Linked DNA regions of Desulforamulus hydrothermalis Lam5 = DSM 18033. The protein of the gene in region 1 interacts with the protein of each later gene in a pairwise test. Links are inferred from orthologs where the notes say so. Each region holds a gene or a part of one and is shown in the gene's direction. Other genes may lie near its edges. The genes, in order: ndk and DESHY_RS06200.

What was found.
Region 2: the proteins of ndk (region 1) and DESHY_RS06200 interact in binary tests that used the Escherichia coli proteins (3 or more experiments, as listed by UniProt). The link is inferred for Desulforamulus hydrothermalis Lam5 = DSM 18033 from one-to-one orthologs.

The regions. Positions count from the first base shown.
Region 1 is NZ_CAOS01000011.1:184,218-187,538, forward strand. Bases 285-3,281 are described here. They hold ndk (nucleoside-diphosphate kinase), read left to right. Parts: upstream 285-1,556; coding sequence 1,557-2,006; downstream 2,007-3,281. Other genes in these bases: ftsH (ATP-dependent zinc metalloprotease FtsH), read left to right, coding at 285-1,445; DESHY_RS09120 (thioesterase family protein), read left to right, coding at 2,296-2,688; DESHY_RS09125 (formate--tetrahydrofolate ligase), read left to right, coding at 2,781-3,281. In the rest of the region: more of ftsH, read left to right, coding at 1-284; more of DESHY_RS09125, read left to right, coding at 3,282-3,321. UniProt on the Escherichia coli protein: Major role in the synthesis of nucleoside triphosphates other than ATP. The ATP gamma phosphate is transferred to the NDP beta phosphate via a ping-pong mechanism, using a phosphorylated active-site intermediate.
Region 2 is NZ_CAOS01000008.1:215,322-218,558, reverse strand. Bases 232-3,144 are described here. They hold DESHY_RS06200 (5-formyltetrahydrofolate cyclo-ligase), read left to right. Parts: upstream 232-1,346; coding sequence 1,347-1,943; downstream 1,944-3,144. Other genes in these bases: hemZ (coproporphyrinogen dehydrogenase HemZ), read right to left, coding at 1,954-3,144; DESHY_RS06205 (ACT domain-containing protein), read left to right, coding at 738-1,169; DESHY_RS06210 (phenylacetate--CoA ligase family protein), read left to right, coding at 232-713. Also shown: more of DESHY_RS06210, read left to right, coding at 1-231; more of hemZ, read right to left, coding at 3,145-3,237. UniProt on the Escherichia coli protein: Involved in the removal of 5-formyltetrahydrofolate.

The DNA.
Region 1 (3,321 bases):
AGCAGAGCCAGGGCGGCGGCAACCGGGTAATGTCCTTCGGCAAAAGCAAAGCCAAGCTGCATACGGACGAAAAGAGAAAAGTAACTTTTGAAGATGTGGCGGGAGCGGACGAAGTAAAGGAAGAACTGGCTGAAATTGTAGATTATTTGAAAAATCCTAAAAAATTTAACGAAATCGGTGCCAAAATACCTAAAGGAGTGCTGTTATTCGGGCCTCCCGGCACCGGTAAAACTCTGCTGGCCAGGGCGGTGGCAGGTGAAGCGGGAGTGCCTTTCTTTTCCATTTCCGGTTCTGATTTTGTGGAAATGTTCGTGGGTGTAGGTGCTTCCCGGGTGCGTGATTTGTTTGAACAAGCCAAAAAAAATGCTCCCTGTATTGTATTTATAGATGAAATCGACGCCGTTGGCCGTCAGCGGGGCGCCGGTCTGGGCGGCGGCCATGACGAGCGGGAACAAACCCTTAACCAACTGCTGGTAGAAATGGATGGGTTTAATCCTAACGAGGGCATTATTATTGTGGCGGCTACCAACCGTCCGGATATTCTGGATCCGGCCTTGCTGCGACCCGGTCGCTTTGACCGGCAAGTTGTGGTGGACCAGCCGGATGTTAAGGGCAGAGAAGAAATTCTTAAGGTGCATGCCCGCGGCAAACCATTGGAGGAAGATGTAAATTTAGAAGTGCTGGCCCGCCGGACACCGGGTTTTACCGGTGCAGATCTGGCCAATTTAATGAACGAGGCGGCCCTGCTGGCTGCCCGTTCCGGCAAGAACAAAATTGGCATGCGGGAACTGGAAGACTCGATTGAAAGAGTTATTGCCGGTCCGGAGAAAAAATCTAAAGTAATTTCCGAAAAGGAAAAACGCTTGGTTTCATATCATGAAGCAGGCCATGCCCTGGTGGGCTACCTGTTGCCCAATACAGACCCGGTGCATAAGGTTTCTATTATTCCCCGGGGTCGGGCGGGCGGCTATACATTGTTGCTGCCCAAAGAAGACCGTTATTACATGACCAAATCCATGTTGCTGGATCAGGTAGTCATGCTGCTGGGCGGTCGGGTTGCGGAAGATGTGGTGCTGAAAGAAATCAGCACCGGCGCCCAAAATGACCTGGAGCGGGCCACCGGCATTGTCCGCCGCATGATTATGGAATACGGCATGAGCGAGGAGCTGGGGCCCCTCACCCTGGGGCATAAGCAAGATACCCCGTTCCTGGGCCGGGATATTGCCCGTGACCGCAATTACTCCGAAGAAGTGGCCTACGCCATTGACCGGGAAGTGCGCAAGATGATTGACCAGGCCTACGGTAAAGCGAAAGATTTGTTGACGAAACACAGGGATACCTTGGACAAAATTGCCGGGGTATTGATGGAAAAAGAAACCATTGAAGCGGAAGAATTTGCTCAATTAATGCGGGAATCCGGTTTGGAAAAACCGGTTATGGCATAACAGGCATGTATTATGCCAAACGTTGACAGCCGGGGATTGACAGAATAATTTATCGACTAAAGAGTGTGCCGCATAGCCGGCACACCTCTTTTGTATCAGGAGGAGGATAATATGGAACGCACTTATTTAATGGTCAAACCCGACGGAGTTCAACGGGGACTGGTTGGTCAAATTATCAGCCGCTTTGAGCAAAGGGGCTACAAAATTGTCGGTTTGAAGATGATGCAAATTACCCGTGAGCTGGCAGAAAAGCATTACGGGGAACACGCAGGCAAGCCCTTTTTCCAGGGACTGGTTGACTTTATTACGTCCGGCCCGGTGGTGGCGATGGCAGTGGAAGGCAAGGATGTGGTGGCAACCGCCCGTGAAATGATGGGAGCAACCAACCCTCTAAAAGCCGCACCCGGCACCATTCGTGCAACCTACGGAGTGGATGTGGGGCGCAATGTTATTCACGGCTCAGATTCGCCGGCCAGTGCCGAGAGGGAAATTGCCTTGTTCTTCCGGCCGGAGGAACTGGTGGATTACGGGCGGGCCATTGATGCCTGGATTTACGAATAAGCTATAGAGATTATTTCTCCGGTAAAAGCCGGCTGGCCAAAGTGGTTTTATGATCCCCTGTCAGCACTTGTCGAAGCACCGGCAGCCCCCCTGGCAAACGGGGCGAACCTCAGTGCTGTCGGTGCACAGACCGGAGCTAAAGGGGATGATAAACCACAGGCAATGTCCAAACCCTGGCCGGTTTAAATGTTGCCGGCTGTTTGTGTTTCAAAGACAACCGGAGATTTTTGTTTTGGATATAATAGTAAGGATGTATAGGCTTGCAAAAATACCACAGGAGGATGGATAGGTGGAACTGACAGTAGGCATGTGCCATGAAACAAGCACCACAGTAACAGAAAATCAGACCGCCATAGCCTATGGCAGCGGCGGGGTACGCGTGTTTGCCACCCCGGCCATGATTGGCTTGATGGAGAAGGCGGCGCTGGAACTGGCCGACCAATGCCTGCCGGCGGGACAAACCACCGTAGGTACCCTGGTAAACGTTAAACATACTGCTGCCACGCCGGTGGGTATGCGGGTGGTAGCTAGGGCAACCCTCACGGAAATTGACGGCAAACGGCTGGTTTTCAGGGTGGAGGCAACGGATGAAACCGGTCCGGTTGGTGAAGGTACCCATGAACGTTTTATAATTAACCTGGAAAAATTCCTGCAAAAGGTAGAAAGCAAGCTCTCCCGATAAGCCGTCAGCATAAAGACTGGCTCAATAGGCAGCCGGGCGGCCTTTCTTTTATTTTATAAGCAATCAAGGATGACGTGAGGGGGTTGGACAAGTTGAAGCATGTTCCCAGCGATTTAGAGATAGCTCAGGCCCATCAAATGCTGCCCATCAGCGAGGTGGCAGCCGGCATCGGTCTGGGGGAAGATGATATTGACCTGTACGGCAAGTATAAGGCCAAGATTAAACTGGATGTCTTGCACAAGTTTCAAGACAGGCCCCAGGGCAAATTAATTGATGTTACCGCCATCACGCCGACGCCCCTGGGAGAAGGCAAAACGGTAACCACCATAGGCTTAACTCAGGGCTTGGGTAAAATAGGCAAAAGAGTTATTACTACCCTGCGTCAGCCTTCCATGGGCCCGGTTTTTGGCATTAAGGGCGGGGCGGCCGGCGGCGGCTATGCCCAGGTGGTGCCGATGGAAGATATTAATATACACTTTACCGGCGATATTCATGCGGTACAGGCTGCCAACAACCTGCTGGCGGCCATGATTGACACTTCCATCCTGCTGGGCAATCCCCTTAATATCGACCCGATGACAGTTATGTGGAACCGGGTATTGGATACCAACGACCGGGCTCTGCGGGATATTG
Region 2 (3,237 bases), on another replicon or contig:
GTATTGACCCCGGCAGCCTGCGGTTAAAGGCAGGAATTTTTGGCGCGGAACCTTGGTCCAACAACATGCGGGCACAACTGGAAGACAAACTGGGCATTACCGCCCATGACATATACGGCTTAAGCGAAGTGCTGGGGCCCGGTGTGGCAATGGAGTGCCCCTGCAAAAACGGCCTTCATATTTTTGAAGATCACTTTATTCCGGAAATCATTGATCCGGAAACTGAACAACCCCTCCCCTACGGGCAGAAGGGTGAGCTGGTATTCACCACGCTAACCAAAGAAGGATTCCCGGTCATCCGTTACCGGACCAGGGATATTTCCGCCCTTTACCCGGAAAAATGCGCCTGCGGCCGCACCCACCTGCGGATGGAAAGAATAACCGGCCGCACCGATGACATGTTGATTATCCGGGGTGTCAACGTTTTTCCGTCACAAATCGAAAGCGTACTGCTGGAGTTTGGCGAAACAGAACCCCATTACCTGTTGGTGGTTGACCGCAAGGCAGCCATGGATGACCTGGAAATTCAAGTGGAATTATCTGACAAAATGTTTTCAGATAAGGTGGCCGGTTTGGAAGTTTTGGAAAGAAGATTGCGGGAACGCATCTTAAGTGTCTTGGGGATTTCTGCTAAAATTAAATTAGTGGAACCCAAATCGCTGCCGAGAAGTGAAGGAAAAGCGAAAAGGGTGATTGATAAGCGGGAATTATAACGTGAAACAAAGGAGGTTGTATTAGTGCGAGTACAGCAAATATCCATTTTTTTGGAAAACAAGAAAGGCCGCCTGGCCAAAGTGACCGAAGTGCTGGGAGAAAACGATATTAATATTCGTGCCCTGTCAATTGCCGACACCACCGACTTCGGCATTCTCCGCTTGATAGTCAACAAACCCCAGCAGGCCTACCAGATTTTAAAGGAGGCGGGATTTACCGTCAGCACCACCGATGTTATTGCGGTGGAAGTAACCGACCAGCCCGGCGGTTTAAGCAGTATCCTGCGTCACCTGGATAAGGTGGGCATCAATATTGAATATCTCTATGCCTTTGTTACTCAAACTACCACCGCCGCTTTAATTGTCTTCCGGGTGGAACAAGTGGACGAAGCCATCAAAGTGCTGCAACAGAACGGGGTTCGTATTGTGCCGGGGGACGAAGTTTACCGGATGTAATAAAAACCCCCTGTGGGGAGGTTCAGACTGTAGACAAAGGTTGTAAAACAAAGCGAGATGGTTTTATGATCCCCTGCCGGTGCGTAGACCGGAGCCAAAGGGGATCATAAACTACCGGTAATGTTTGTCGACACCCTGAACCTCCCTGTGGGGGAAGTTTTCTTAAGAGGAAACGAGATGGATAAAAATACCCTTAGAAAACAAATGCTGGCTGCCCGCAGCAGCCTGACGGAACAGGCCAGACAAGACAAAAGCAGGCGCATCACAGAACAATTGCTGGCCCTGCCGTGTTATCAAACAGCCCGAACCGTTATGGCATATTTAGATTACCGCAGCGAAGTGGCCACCGAACTGCTCATTACCCACGCCCTGCAAGCCGGCAAACGACTGGCCGTACCGGTAGTAAACCGGCAGGATAAAACCATGCTGCCCTCGCTGCTGGAAAACTTTCCACAGGATCTTGTACCGGGGCCTTACGGCATCCGGCAACCGGCCCCCGGCAGCATCCGGCCGGTGCCGGTACAGGAGCTGGACCTGGTGCTTGTGCCAGGGGTTGCCTTTGATGCCCGGGGCAACCGCCTGGGTTACGGTGGCGGTTACTATGACCGTTTTTTGCCGCGCTTAAGGCCGGATGCCAGAGCAGTGGGGCTGGCTTACCAGCTTCAGTTAAGCGGCTGCTTATCATCCTGCCTGGGCCCCCATGATCAGCCGGTACACATGGTAATTACTGAAAAGGGAGTGCTTGTTTGCCGGCCTGAGCCGCCGGCCGGCTGATAACAGCCGCTTAGGGTTGTGGCGCAACCGGCTGTTTAATCCGGTTGATTTTGCGGCTCAGGTATTCATCTAACCGCTCCACATACTGACGGGGTTCTTTGGCATTATACTGGTTGACCAGGCTGTGGGTCAAAGGATTTACCCACTTAGAACCAGCCCCCACGCCCAAACCAATAACGGTTTGCCTCTCCTCTATCATCTGAATGTTATAAATACAGGCATGACCCGGCAGGGTATAACCTATATTTTCTAAATTACCCACCATTTGTTTCTGGCGGTACATATAGTAGGGCTGCAAACCCATGCCTTGTGCTGCCCGGGCGGCTTCTTCCCACATGGCGGCGGCCTGGGCGGCATCTGTAAGAGAAAACTCAGCCAGCCGCTGTTTCAGGTGAGAGGCTCTTTTCAAGGCCAGGGCATGTACTGTCAGATTTTCCGGTTTAAGCTGCCGCAGGTGACGCATGGTGTGTGCCACATCCTGCACCGTTTCCCCCGGCAGGCCGATAATAATGTCCATATTGACGGTGTTAAATTTGTAATGGCGGGCTTCCTCCGTAGCCCGGTAAATGTCTTCAACCGTATGGGAACGCCCTATGGCGTCCAAGGTGTGCTGTTGCATGCTTTGGGGATTGATGCTGAGTCTGGTAACCCCCTGTTGGGCCAGCACTGCTAAAACTTCCCGGGTCAGGGTATCCGGACGGCCCCCTTCCACCGTTATTTCCACCGTTTCGTCTGTGCGTAAATACCGGTTGACAGACGCCAACAGGCTGCTCAATTGATCCACCCCCAGACTGGTGGGGGTACCGCCGCCCAGATAAACGGTTTGCACGTGCAACCCCCGGGCCTGCAGGGCTTCTCCCACCTCCCGGATTTCTTTCAGCAGGGCATTTAAAAAGGGTTCCACCAGGGTGCGGTGCTGCTTGATGGAATAAGAAGGAAAAGAACAGTACAGGCAGCGGGTAGGACAAAAAGGGATACCGATATAAACGCTAACCAGCCGGGCGGCCGACGTGCCGGACAATAAATAAGGGCGTTGTGTTTTGGCAATGGCGGTAATTAAAGCGGCTTTTTCTTGTGCCAGGGCATACTTTTCTGCCAGGTAACGCTCAATATCCGTGGCCGGCCACCCCAGGTCAAACAACCGGTGCACTACCTTGGTGGGCCGGATACCGGTCATAATGCCCCAGGGAGAGGGCCGGCGGCCGCTGTAGGAAACCAGCAGGCGATAAACCGCCAGGCGGGCCAGTCTTTTTAATTCGTTTTGCTTCTCGCCGGGCAGCCACGGCTGGCCGGT